Regions from separate parts of the Lysinibacillus sp. CNPSo 3705 genome, predicted to be linked through region 3. Evidence: riboswitches for the same ligand, from Rfam matches in the RefSeq annotation. Region 3 holds a riboswitch; each other region holds the start of a gene.

Region 1 (4,415 bases), on a different contig from region 3:
AAGAACTTATTGGCTACCCCAGGACTAACCGCTAATTCAAAAACAGATTCGATTTTTTGTTGAACGAGCTTGGGTGTTACTTTCATAGCGCTTGTACCCTTCACCAAAGCAAGAGCTGCTGTTGCCATTTCAAGTGACGATTTTTTAGGCTTTAGTTGTGGTCTAATGGCTAAACTGGGCTTAATACGATTGGCATTAGGATCTGTCGCAAAATCATTACGAGCTGCTCCTGTTTCTTGATTCATCGCCCATGGTTCATTTTCTTCCTTGAGTCGTTGATGTGGTCGTAACGGTTGTTTTTCATCACCAAGTGTATATTTCCGCTGATAACCACGTGGCGTAATCATCTTATTGTCGTAGAAAAATGTTGTTGAATTCCCAATAATAACTGTCGTTAACATGCCGATATCATGTTCAAGCATTTCAGCTAAAGTAGTCATCGTAATTTCTTGACGGTCGCGATATGCGCTTTTTACAAGTCCAACCGGTGTATCTGGCGAACGATATTCTAATAAAATTCGTTGCGCCTCTACGATTTGTCTCGTACGACGTCCACTTTTTGGGTTATAAAGAGCAATAACAAAATCCGCCATCGCTGCTGCTTCTACTCTTTTTGCAATTAAATTCCAAGGTGTTAAATGGTCACTTAAACTAATGGTACAGGCGTCATGCATAATTGGAGCACCTAGTAAACTCGCACACGAATTAATAGCTGAAATACCTGGAACAATTTCTACCTCGATACCAGTGGCTTCTGTCCAGCCTAGCTCGATTAATACCTCATACACTAATCCTGCCATTCCATAAACGCCGGCATCTCCACTGGAAATGACCGATACGATACTTCCAGCCTCTGCTTGACGTACCGCTTCCTGTGCACGTGAAACTTCCTCCGTCATACCAGTACTAATAATCGACTTTGCACTAACTAAATCCTGAATAAGTTCAACATACGTTTTATAACCAATGATCATATGACTTTGTTGCAGTGCCTCTACAGCACGAGTCGTAATATGTTTAAAGTCTCCAGGGCCAAAGCCAACTACGAAAATCTTACCTTTTTGCGCCATGTTGTTACCCCTCTTTCACCTTTTCAATACCTTTAATGGCTGTTGTTTGTGCTGTACGGTGTAGCGAGCCTTCACGCAATGTAAAGACATGCTCATTATGTAACGATTCATGATTTAAATCTTGTACGAGTGCCTTCGCATGCTCTGTTGTCGGGATACGGTACCAATTCCCTTGAGGATATGCAATGACAACACAAGCATCCTTACATCTGCCATTACAGCGAGTTCTCGTCGTATGTATTTCCTGATCAAGTGCCAGCACCTGTATTTCGTCACGGATCGCCTGTGTAATGTCCTCAGCATCTTTTTTCATACAGCTACTGCCATTACAAATAAACAGATGTGTTTTCATACCCTCTAAATTCCAAGTTGTCATAATCGTTCGTTCTCCCCTCATTTGCTTTTAGGAAAAAGAAAAACCTTTACTCTAGACGAAGAGTAAAGGTTTAGTAGAAGCCAAATAAAAACGAATATATACAGGTACTCGCTTTCGCTTCAACTTCTCCCTCCGAAAAGTTTGCATGCATCATCACATAAGCAGGTTTCCTGACTTAAGCTTCCTTTTACTTTCGCGCCTTCCTAGTTTCACTAGTGGCAATCACGATTTCATCAGCTATTACAGTAGCGGGGGCTGTATCGGACTTTCACCGATTTCCCTATTATCTTGAAAATATTCAAGCACTTATGGACGTTTTATATGAATTTTTTAATATATCAAGTATGCCTCGGCATACTTGTCCGAGGGCTTTACCTTCTTTCAGCAGGTACAGGTGTTTTGACACCCGCTGAAAAGAACTTAAATCAGCATTCATCTCACCATCTATACAGGTAGGAGGCTTCTATAGCGAACGCTTCACTTTCACTACAAAAGACATTTGCTGAAAGCAATTTTCATGTAATTGAAAACTGTTTCTATCATAGCTTATTTTTTAAAAATTTCAATATTACTTTCTTAATTTGTGACAATTTTTTTAAAATTCAATAGAAAAACGCGACATTTCTTTTTGATTTATCTAAATTTTCGACATAGACTATCAATTTTAAATTTTTTCATAAAAATCATAGCATAAATATGGAAATTCATGTTACACTTTGTCGTGAAATCTCACAACTTCATCTTTTTTCGGTGCGAATTGTTCAGCTTTTCGCTTAAAAGGGAAGCCGGTTCAAGTCCGGCGCGGTCCCGCCACTGTACTAGGGAGTTTTATAGAAAAAGTCACTGTCCAAAGGATGGGAAGACCTATAAAACGTTGAACTAAAGCCAGGAGACCTGCCGAAAAATACGTGATCGTTTCAACCTACGAGGATGGGTGTGCGGCTTAGCAGATTAGAATTTTATTTGCTTTTTTAGCTATGCACTTTTCCACTATCGGAGAAGTGCTTTTTTTCATTCAGCAGAGACTCCATCTCAAGGTGGTAGATGCGTACAGATATGGTTCCAACGGGCCAAAACACCTACTGAATGAAAAAAAAGCCTCTGGCGGATGTCACGGACTTTGAAAGGAATGCACAATTCAAAATCCAGACAAATTGTTTATCTGTGCGAAAGCGAAGCGGCAGCTACAAATGTTTTCTGTAGCGAAAGCGAAGCGGTAGCTACAATTACGCCAAGGCACATTGGATCGATCGCATACTAATACTAATTCGTAAAATTTTAAAGCTAGGAGGAGAGATTCTTGAAATTTTCAGGTTGGAAGCTTAGTTATTTCTTATTGGCATTTTTATTCGTGCCAAATCGTGCATTTGCGATGCATATTATGGAGGGCTTTTTGCCAATTGAATGGGCGATTTTTTGGTGGGTCGTATCGATTCCATTTATTATTTTAGGATTACGTTCTATTCGAAAAACCATTGAAGAAAATCCTGAAACAAAAATGATATTAGGGCTATCGGGTGCCTTTGCCTTTGTACTATCTGCCTTAAAAATCCCTTCTGTAACAGGGAGTTGCTCGCATCCAACAGGAGTTGGACTTGGAACAGTTCTTTTTGGACCATTAGCGATGAGTGTTATCGGGACAATCGTATTATTATTCCAATCTTTACTGCTAGCACACGGTGGACTTACAACATTAGGGGCAAATACCTTTTCGATGGCCATTATGGGCCCTATTATCGCTTACTATGTATTTAAGGGCTCACAAAAAATGGGATTATCATTTTCAGTAGCCGTCTTTTTAGCAGCAATGCTTGGTGATTTAGGTACATATGTTGTCACTTCAGTGCAACTAGCTCTTGCCTTCCCTTCTGAGGTCGGAGGCTTTATGGCTTCATTCACAAAATTTGCTGGTATTTTTGCCTTAACTCAAATTCCTCTTGCTGTTAGTGAAGGAATTTTAACAGTGATCGTCATGAACTTCCTAAAAAAATACAATGTGAGTGAATTAAAGGCTCTACGTGTTTTCTCAACAAAGGAGGCACACTAACATGAAAAAAAACCTACTACTCTTAGCCATTGTTGTGTTCCTAGCGATTATCCCCCTATTTATTCAAAAAGGGGCAGAATTCGGAGGGGCTGATGGTGAAGCGGAGGCAGCAATTAGTGAAATTGATGCTAACTACGAGCCATGGTTTGAAAGCTTATGGGAGCCACCAAGTGGTGAAATTGAAAGCTTATTATTCGCACTACAAGCTGCTATTGGCGCTGGATTTATCGGCTATTTCATTGGCTTAATGCGCGGCAAACATAAAGAGAGTTAAGCGATGTTACTCATTGATAAGTATGCTTATTTAAATAAATTAGCGACTGTTCATCCGCTAGAAAAAATGACGTTATCCCTTGGACTACTTATATTGTCGCTTATCATGAGAGATGAACGAATTTCACTCATTACATTTTTTGTGATGAGTGCTTTTATCATTTTAGGTGCAAAAATCCCTGCTAAATATTATGCTAAATTGCTATTGCTACCCGGATTTTTTTTACTATCAAGTTTAGTGTCAATGTTAATTTCTATAGCGCCAACAACTAGCACGTTACCAGCGTATATTTGGTCATTTTCACTTAATAGTTGGACAATTTTTATCGGCAGAGCGAGCCTCGTGACAGCACAACAGCTTTTTTTCATCGTCCTTGGCAGCATTAGCTGTTTGTATTTTTTAATTCTCACAACATCAGTCCACTCTATTTGTTACGTGCTACGACAATGGCGAATTCCAACTCTATTTGTAGAGCTAGTAGAGCTGACGTATCGTTTTATTTTTATCTTTTTAGATAGTATGCAAAAAATTCATCTTGCCCAGCAGGCTCGTCTAGGATACAGCTCCCCTATACAGTGGCTTCGTTCGGTATCAATGTTAATTACAGCTTTATTTGTCGAGATGTTCCAACGCAGTCGTGAACTAAAC
Region 2 (4,415 bases), on a different contig from region 3:
AGAAGAAGAATATTTTAGAAAAGAAGATAAAGTTAATTTTTTCAAGCAAGCTCATCAACTGAGTGATAAAAAGCGTGAAATACTTTACTTAAGGTTATTAGGTAATCTTTCTTTTAAGGAGATTGGTTCTATTGTTGGAGAAACTGATAATTGGGCAAGAGTTACATATTATCGTGCAAAAAAAGAATTAAGAGAGGGTGTAATAAAATATGAACCATGATATTTTTAAAGATTTAGTACCCAGTTATATAGAAAAATTGACTAGTGAAGAAACTACTAGACAGATGAAAAAACATATGAGCGAATGTGAAGAATGCAAAAAATATGTAATGGAAATGCAAGAAGGTTTTTTGGTAGAAAATACCCGTGAAATTAATAAGGGAAAGGAGAGTATTGATTATTTAAAAAAAGTGCGTTTCAAAAATAGGAGAAAAATTTTCGTGGTCGCAGGATCATTACTAGCTTTCTTTCTCATTATATCTGTGAGTTATTATTTTCTTTTTGTCCATATGTGGATAGCAGATGAGAATAATGTGCAAAAAAACATTCAACGACATGGAACAACAGTTACTTTGACATTCCAAACCAAAAGTAACAATCGTTATCTTTTAGCTATGGAGGATTCTAGAAATAATAAATATAAAGATGAAATTATTATTTATGAGAGTTGGAATATTCTAGCTGATAAGAAATGGAATTTTTTCTCTGAATTAGCGAAATCCCACAGGGACGGTGTTAACATCACATATACCTTCTTAGATGAAAATACTCTATTACTCAACAATGGTGAAGAAAAAGAATTATCCGATGAGGACAAGATAAAAATTCAATTTAAAAATAATACAGAGGAAATAAGATTAAAAGATTTATATAATTTAAATCACTAGCGTCGAATTAAAATAATTCAAATATATTGTTAAAAACTTAATTTTCTGCGATATCATCCGTGCATAAAAAAGTCTTTATCATGGTTTGGGAGGTAGTCAACCATCCGAATCCAAAATAAAGGACATAGAAAATGGATAAGTTTAAAAACATCATTTGAACAATGGTTTTCACCGATTCTTTACACAAATGGAGAAATTAGTTTACAAAGAAGCTTCATATCGCTTCATTTTTGAAAATTATTATTGTTTGCGTAGCTGAATGAAACCGAAAGTCTACGTACCATTAGTGACACGCTTTTATTAGACGACTACAAAAAGCAACGTTTTTAGAATCCATCAGTTTTCACAGTTAGATTGGCGATTAAACCAAGTGCCAACTGAGTTTTTTCAACATATTTATTAAAATAGATAACCAAAAAATTTTATTTTGTTAAATTAAGATTATCCACACTAATATTAAATATAGAGAAGAAGGCGATTCCTCATAGTGTACTGTGAGGAATTTGTAAGGTAAGATAAATCACTATCTAAATTTATTTATTTTTCTAATAATAATTAATGTTCAATAGTTCTGTTTTATAGCTATTAATAGCTCGTTTATCACCACTTTTACTTGATCGTAATAAATAATATAATTGCTATCTGGAAAATATTCTGATATTGTTCCTCTTATAACTTAATAAAATATTATTTTGTTGGTGCGAATGACTTGTTCGTTTGCTTAAAAGGGAAATCGGTGCAAATCCGGTGCTGTCCCGCAACTGTAATGGAGAGTCTATACAATATGTCACTGTAGCGAGCTATGGGAAGGCGTATAGATGATGAACCTAAGCCAGGAGACCTGCCAATAAAAGTCAACAAACTTACATAGAACCACGAGGATGGTTGTAGTGACTGGGAATCGACGCCCTTTATTTAACTATGACATCCTCTTGTAGATAAGGGGATTTTTTTTATGCCCTTTGCTTTAAGAGAGGAGAGCGTTTTGAAGAATCCAACAACAAGAAAAATTAACTTACTTTTAGTCGTATTAACGGGTGTCGTTCTAATATCTATGACGTTAGCGATCATGGTAGGCTCTGTGTCTATTACACCTAGTATTGTATGGCGCATTATTTTATCGCATATCCCGTTCAACCCACTTGGCATTACATTGGATTGGAGCCGTTCACAGGAAATCATCATATGGCAAATTCGTACTCCCCGCGTAGTACTTGCCATAATAGTCGGAGCGGGGCTTGCTATTTCGGGTGCTGCTATTCAAGCTTTAGTTCGTAATTCAATCGCGGACCCCTATATTTTGGGGGTATCTTCCGGTGCATCTGTCGGGGCTACATCTGTTATTTTACTTGGCACTTTTTCATTTTTAGGTATGTATGCGCTATCATTTGCTGCTTTTATAGGTGCGACAATTGCAGTACTGATTGTGTTTTTCTTAGCACGAGTTGGGGGACGAATTTCAGTTGTTCGATTATTATTAGCCGGAATTGCCGTGTCACTAGTTTTGTCAGCAATGACGAATTTTATGCTGATGATGACGAAGGAAGAGGGGGGCATAAAGGCAGTGATCTATTGGATGATGGGAAGTTTGGCCGGAGCGAAATGGGTGAATATAATGATTCCGTTCGTAGTTTTAACGATCGTCTACATAATTTTACGTCTACATGCACGCCATTTGAATTTACTTTTACTTGGCGAAGAATCTGCTGTTACGCTAGGGGTTAATTTAGAGAAATTTCGATTGCTACTAATTTTAGTAATTTCCCTATTAACAGGTGTCCTTGTTGCTGTAAGTGGTGCAATTGGCTTTATTGGCCTGATTATTCCACATATCGTACGTATGATTGTCGGCTCAAATTATAAGTTTGTACTGCCAGTTAGTGCATTAATTGGTGCGATATTTTTAATATGGGCTGATGCAGCTGCGCGCATTGTGATTGCACCTGAGGAAATGCCGATTGGAATTATAACGGCTTTATGCGGATGCCCATTCTTTATATGGATGTTGCGTAAGCAAATGTATTCTTTCGGGGAGGAGAATTAAATGGTATACGTTGCAAAAAACGTTACTTTTGCCGTGCAGCAGGTGAAAATATTAAACAATGTTTCTGTACATATTCAAGAACGCGAGTTTGTGGGCATAATTGGCCCTAATGGCAGTGGGAAATCGACCCTTTTAAAAAATATGTACCGTATGCTACAACCCCAAGAGGGAGAAGTATTTTTATTTAATGAAAATATTTACAAGCAATCTTCAAAGGTGGTAGCAAAGCAACTTGCCGTCGTAGGGCAGGAAACACCAGTACTATTTGAGTTCACTGTTAAAGATCTTGTGGCAATGGGACGTACACCGCATAAAAGGCTTTTGGAAGTAGATACAAAAGAAGACCTAGCTATTGTTGAGGAATCGATGCAGCAAGCAGGGGTACTGCATTTAAGTGAACGTACTTTTAGTTCCTTATCTGGTGGTGAGAAAAAACGGGTCGTTGTGGCAAGGGCATTGGCGCAACAGGCTAAGGTTATGGTATTAGATGAGCCAACGAATCATTTAGATATTCAGCATCAACTCCAGCTCATGGATTTAGTACGGGGCTTGCCGATTACGGTCATTGCAGCCTTGCATGATTTAAATATTGCAGCAACTTATTGCGATAAAATTTATGTTTTAAAGGACGGAGAAATTGCGGCATATGGAACTCCGTTTGATGTATTAACACCCTCATTGCTACAAAAGGTGTTTGGTGTACATGCGGAAGTTAGTGTACATCCTGTCACAAAAAAGCCGCATATTTTTTATATATCTGAGCAATTTTTATAGTTAGTTAAGAGTTTTAGATTTCTTTCTATAGATTATTTAGAAAAAAGGAGAAGTAGACATGAAGACATTAAAAAGCGTATGGCTTGTTCTTGCGATCGCAATGCTAAGTATGTTAACAGCTTGTGTTAGCGAGGAAAAACAGGAATCATTATCGAAAAGCGAACAAGTAGAACCAGCAAAAGCTGGTGCAACGGAAGTAACGATTGACAATAACGATACGACACAAGTCTATTCGGAAGCACCAAAAAAGGCAATTAGCTTAAATCAGCATGTGACAGAGATTATGCTAGCGTTAGGCTTAGAGGATTCAATGGTCGGAACAGCATATTTAGATGATGCGATTTATCCACCGTTACAAGCAGCGTATGAAAAAGTTCCAGTATTAGCTGAACAATACCCAACAAAGGAACAAGTGATTGATGCAGGAGCAGATTTTTTATATGCAGGCTGGAAAAGTGGGTTTAGTGAGAAAGGTGTCGGAACACCAGTAGAACTAGAAGCACTTGGCATCCACACTTATTTACATACATCTTCAAGCATTACAAATCCTAAGTTAGAGGATATTTTCGACGATATCCGCAATATCGCTAAGATATTCCATGTGGAAGAGCGTGGAGAAAAATTAATTAAGCAAATGACAAAAGATGTAGAGGACATTCGTACGAAGCTTCCGCAAGAGGAGGGTAATTTACGTATTCTTGTATTTGATA
Region 3 (4,415 bases):
CTGAGTTTTTTAATCCCCTTAGCTGTGCATACTGAACATAATGTTGTTGTAATTCTTCAATGATAGTTGTTCGGATCAATTGAACGAATAATCCAATTGTTGGTAAAGCTAGTGCGAGTGCGGGTAAAGCTAGATGAGCTAGTGTGCCCTTTCCATTTGTCGGGAAAATCCCTAATTTCAAACTAAATACATATAGTAGTAAAAAACCTAACCAAAATGTTGGAATCGAAACACTCATGATCGTCAATAGTCTAATGATTTTATCGATGATGGAATGCTTATACAAGGCACTTATGATCCCTAATGGCATACTTATTCCTAAAATCAACACAAATGCAGCAACAGCTAATTCGATGGTTGCTGGTAATTTTGCGAATAGCTCATGTGCTACTGGTAATTTACTAACAAAAGATGTCCCAAAATTTAAATGCAAAACGCCTTTTAACCATAGCAAATATTGAATAAGAAAAGGTTTGTCTGTTCCAAGTTCTTCTCGCAATGCTTGAATGGCTTCCGCTGTTGGCGCAACCCTTGCCAATCTAAGAATGACCTCCGCAGGCTCTACTGGAACGAAACGAATAAATACAAAAGTCAGGATGGATACGCCCAATAATACAAAAGGCAATGTCAAAATTCTTTTTAAACAAAACATCCATGTTGATTCATACATGCTGTCACTTCCCAATCAATCCTATGATAAAGAGAGAGCTGTCTTTGATTGACATACTCTCTCTTTTACAGTTATTTTTCTTTTTCCATTTGTGCATAGGGAATATCATATTCAGATGCTCGTGGCGCAAAATCTTTCATATATGGCTGATAAATCACGCTATTTGTTTCGTAAGATATAGGAAAGAATAGTGATTGGTCATGGAACATTGTTAAAATATCCGTATAAAGTTGCACGCGCTCTTTTTCATCTGTACCTACTAATAATTGATGAATTTTAGTATCGATTTCTTTGGCAGTTGGTAAGCCTAATTTCGCTTCATAGACACCATTAGCGTTTGGTGTAGCTGATTCATTAACAAAGCTATGTGGATCTGTTGGTGGTCCATTTGTACGCCAGAAATTAATATCAACCTGATTATCCATTAATTTTTGCAGACCTACCATCACATCTGCGCCTTCTAAATTCAACTGTACCCCTATTTTTGCTAGTTCACCTTGCATTAGTTCCGCCATTGGCTTTTGAATTGCATCTGTAGCAATGTAGATTAAATCTAATGTTAATGGCTGTCCGTTTTTAGAGCGAATTTTTTCACCCTTCTGTAGCTTCCATCCCGCTTCCTCTAACAATTGTTGCGCTTTTTTGGGATTATATAAAATGGGCGCTAAATCAATATTGGCATAGGGAATAGCATCCCAAAATAGTGTATTGGCAACCTTTTCTGTACCATGTGTAATACTATCAACCATTTGTTCCTTATTGATTGCATATTGAATCGCTTGGCGAACCTTCAATTCTGCTAACGGGCCAGACTGTGTATTGAACAGTAGCGCTTTTGTAGACAAAGGTTCAGACGTAGCGGTTTTATATTTTCCACTATCTTTTAAATACGTATAGTTATCTAAACTAATAATGCCTCGACCATATATTAAATCTAATTCTTCGTTTTCAAAGGCCAATGAAATCGATTCTGAATCAGGGATGATTTTTACTTTTATTTGTTCTACAAGAGGTTTTTCTCCCCAGTAGTTGTCGTTGCGACTGAATAGAGCGTATTCATCCTTTTTGTAATCTGTTAAAACCCATGGGCCTGTCCCAATTGGCGCTTTCATTGCATCTTGGGTCGCATCACCTTCTGGGAATCCATTATCCCCTAAAAAACGGAAAGGTCTTACAAAGGCAAGTTCGTTTAAAACAGGATAATACGGTTCATCTAATTGCAATCGAATTGTATAATCGTCTACTTTCACAACCTCTTTAATATGGTTAACCATACCCATCCACGAATGCAATTCACGATTTGCTAAAACGGCATCAAAGTTGCGTATTACATTATCTGCATTAAAAGCTGTTCCATCTGAATACTTGACATCTTTTCTCAAATGGAATACATAAGAGGTTTTATCCTTTGAGATGTCCCAACTTTCTGCTAGTTTCGGCGTAATTGTTCCATCATCATTATAGTCAACCAATGATTCATAGACCATTGCTTGTGCTGTCATTTGATTTGGTAAATATGTATGGGGATTTAATGGACCTACATCTAATGGCCACCCAATCGTTATCATTTTTTCGTCTGTCTGTTTTTTCGATGCTGTCTCTCCCTTTTCATTGCTTGTACAGCCAGTGAGTAAACTGAACATCAAAATAAGCGTGAAAGGAAGTAAATACTTTGTCAATCTCATTTTCTGTCTCCTTCTTTGTTTGTGGTTCACTAAATGAATCTAGATTGAAAGAAGGCATAAAAAAACCTTATTCCAAAAGAATAAGGACAGAACAACTTACTATAAGTAAGCCTCTATCCATCTCCCTATCTTTCGTAGATCATCAATGAATCTCTTTACAAGCAGGCATTCTGGCTCATGAATCATAATGTTGCTTCACCTTCCCAAGTAATTTCTCAGTGGTTATCGAAACAAAACTCCTCATTTACAGCTGCGGGACAGCATGGGATTTACACCCATTTTCCTTTTAATTGAATGAAAGCTTATTTCACTCAAACTTGTAATGGTTGCTATGAAATTAGTATTAAACATATCATGCTCTAATGTTCGCGTCAATTTTATTTTCTGAATATAATAAAAACCTATTAGTAATGGCTAACACAATAAGGCCAGGTTCTTAACCTTGGCCTGTTTTACTTCATATGTCAGCTTTCTTTAATGAAAACAACGTATAGATCGTATCAATTTCATGGGATTTTTCCAAAACCCACGAGGTTTTGGTTAAAATCCGCTGCAATCCCTCTAGCCCAAGATATTGGATTTGCACGCCAATAAATTCTGTAAAACCCAGGTATCCCGGATTTACATGCGCCCGGTCGAAAATTAATGAACCCGTGATCCGAGCGTCCGCCGGGGAGTTAGTATAGAAATGGTTTAGATTTTCAATGATGGCTGCATCCGAACCGTACTCAAATAGACCACCCTCCGATGAACAGAGTTGAATCCAGTTGGAACGTTCTAAACTCATCTTTAATAATGCCTCTGGTTGACTCCAGTCATAATGAATAATATTGAGGGCAATGTCCAGGTCATGAAGGCGTTCCCCTGGCTGCTTCAAAGCATCGATGCATCGCTTGGCAAAATTGGGGCCATAAGTATCGATATCTAAAATATTGATTTCAATCTTGCGTTCCTTAAGTAATTCTGGGTCCGATTCTTGAATGAGAATTAGGGTGTTGATACTGTCGGTAGCGGCCCCTCCAGCGATATTAAAAAAACAAAGGTTCCGTTCAGGAAATTGCTTAAGCTGGGGTAGCAAAATTTCCGACTGGCACCGACAAAGATCCCTCAGCCTGATCCGGAGTCCCATAAAAGAAGTTTGCTTCACTGCCCACTTATCCCGGAAACCTAATTTTATCCCTCTAGTTAAATCGGGGCCAAGTTTGTACAGCAAAGTACGCATGCCACTAAGATAAGAATTGTCAACATTCGACATTTTCACAAAGATGTTGCGGATAAAGCCAGGCATCTTTTTTAATGATTCAATGCTCCTGGCTGACTTAAGACAGCTCAAATGATACGCCTGTTCATCAATACTTGCGTTGAAAAGGGGATGAGTAATATCTAAGATAGGCAATTGAATTTCATTCTCGAAAACCGCATAAAGAATTCGCTTATTTTCATTTGCATTGTCCACTTTATCACCACTTAATTTATCAATTTTCTGCAAAAAACCAAGAAACAAATAACGCAATAATACTTTCACCTAATGAACGCTGTCTTTTTGTTTAGATATTCGTGAATTAAATATAAATAACTTCACCATCTTCTTACAAAGAACGTACCCGCTTATTGCTCTAATAAATAAAATATCGGTAGTACTATCAATCCTAGTAGAAAAAGCACTGGAATCGCGGAAACAATTAACGCAAAAATTCTTAACTTCCCCTTTTGGCTAAAAAATGCAGTTAGAAATGAAGCTATTATTAAAGAAATAACTACAATGTCTCCAATTTCTGAGGTTCCGTTCACTTCAATTGGTGTAATATAGGCGAAAATAATGAACAAAGTAAATAATAACAATGAAATAATACTTAAATATTTTCTTAAAGCCATTACCTTACCTCCTGCATTTTTTACAATTGACTATTTTTATATATTCTTGTTTCACTAATCTGCTCCTATAGCTAGCACCAACTTTTATTACTTAATCCCAAACAGACCAAGCAGCCTCAATATGATTACCTGATGGGTCAGTAAAAACAAAGTATTTAGCATTTTCTCCACGCCAAATAATTTCA

What was found. A riboswitch is a leader RNA that binds a small molecule or an ion and turns the genes downstream of it on or off. The one in region 3 is predicted to bind cobalamin.
Region 1: it holds a riboswitch for cobalamin, as region 3 does, so the genes downstream of both, PVA17_RS09990 (energy-coupling factor ABC transporter permease) here and nikA (nickel ABC transporter substrate-binding protein) in region 3, are expected to answer to the same signal.
Region 2: it holds a riboswitch for cobalamin, as region 3 does, so the genes downstream of both, PVA17_RS08415 (FecCD family ABC transporter permease) here and nikA (nickel ABC transporter substrate-binding protein) in region 3, are expected to answer to the same signal.

Annotation. Positions count from the first base shown of each region.
Region 1 is NZ_JAQZSD010000018.1:43,217-47,631, reverse strand. Features, by position in the region: gene cobJ (precorrin-3B C(17)-methyltransferase) at 1-1,070, opposite strand, end outside; gene PVA17_RS09995 ((2Fe-2S) ferredoxin domain-containing protein) at 1,075-1,446, opposite strand; cobalamin riboswitch at 1,589-1,771, opposite strand; cobalamin riboswitch at 2,178-2,362, shown strand; gene PVA17_RS09990 (energy-coupling factor ABC transporter permease) at 2,747-3,493, shown strand; gene PVA17_RS09985 (energy-coupling factor ABC transporter substrate-binding protein) at 3,495-3,767, shown strand; gene cbiQ (cobalt ECF transporter T component CbiQ) at 3,771-4,415, shown strand, end outside.
Region 2 is NZ_JAQZSD010000014.1:64,850-69,264, forward strand. Features, by position in the region: gene PVA17_RS08405 (RNA polymerase sigma factor) at 1-220, shown strand, start outside; gene PVA17_RS08410 (anti-sigma factor) at 210-887, shown strand; cobalamin riboswitch at 1,567-1,750, shown strand; gene PVA17_RS08415 (FecCD family ABC transporter permease) at 1,942-2,931, shown strand; gene PVA17_RS08420 (ABC transporter ATP-binding protein) at 2,932-3,705, shown strand; gene PVA17_RS08425 (ABC transporter substrate-binding protein) at 3,764-4,415, shown strand, end outside.
Region 3 is NZ_JAQZSD010000053.1:16,669-21,083, reverse strand. Features, by position in the region: gene nikB (nickel ABC transporter permease) at 1-670, opposite strand, end outside; gene nikA (nickel ABC transporter substrate-binding protein) at 742-2,355, opposite strand; cobalamin riboswitch at 2,499-2,691, opposite strand; gene PVA17_RS18840 (hypothetical protein) at 2,813-3,859, opposite strand; gene PVA17_RS18835 (histidine kinase) at 3,964-4,230, opposite strand; gene PVA17_RS18830 (VOC family protein) at 4,322-4,415, opposite strand, start outside.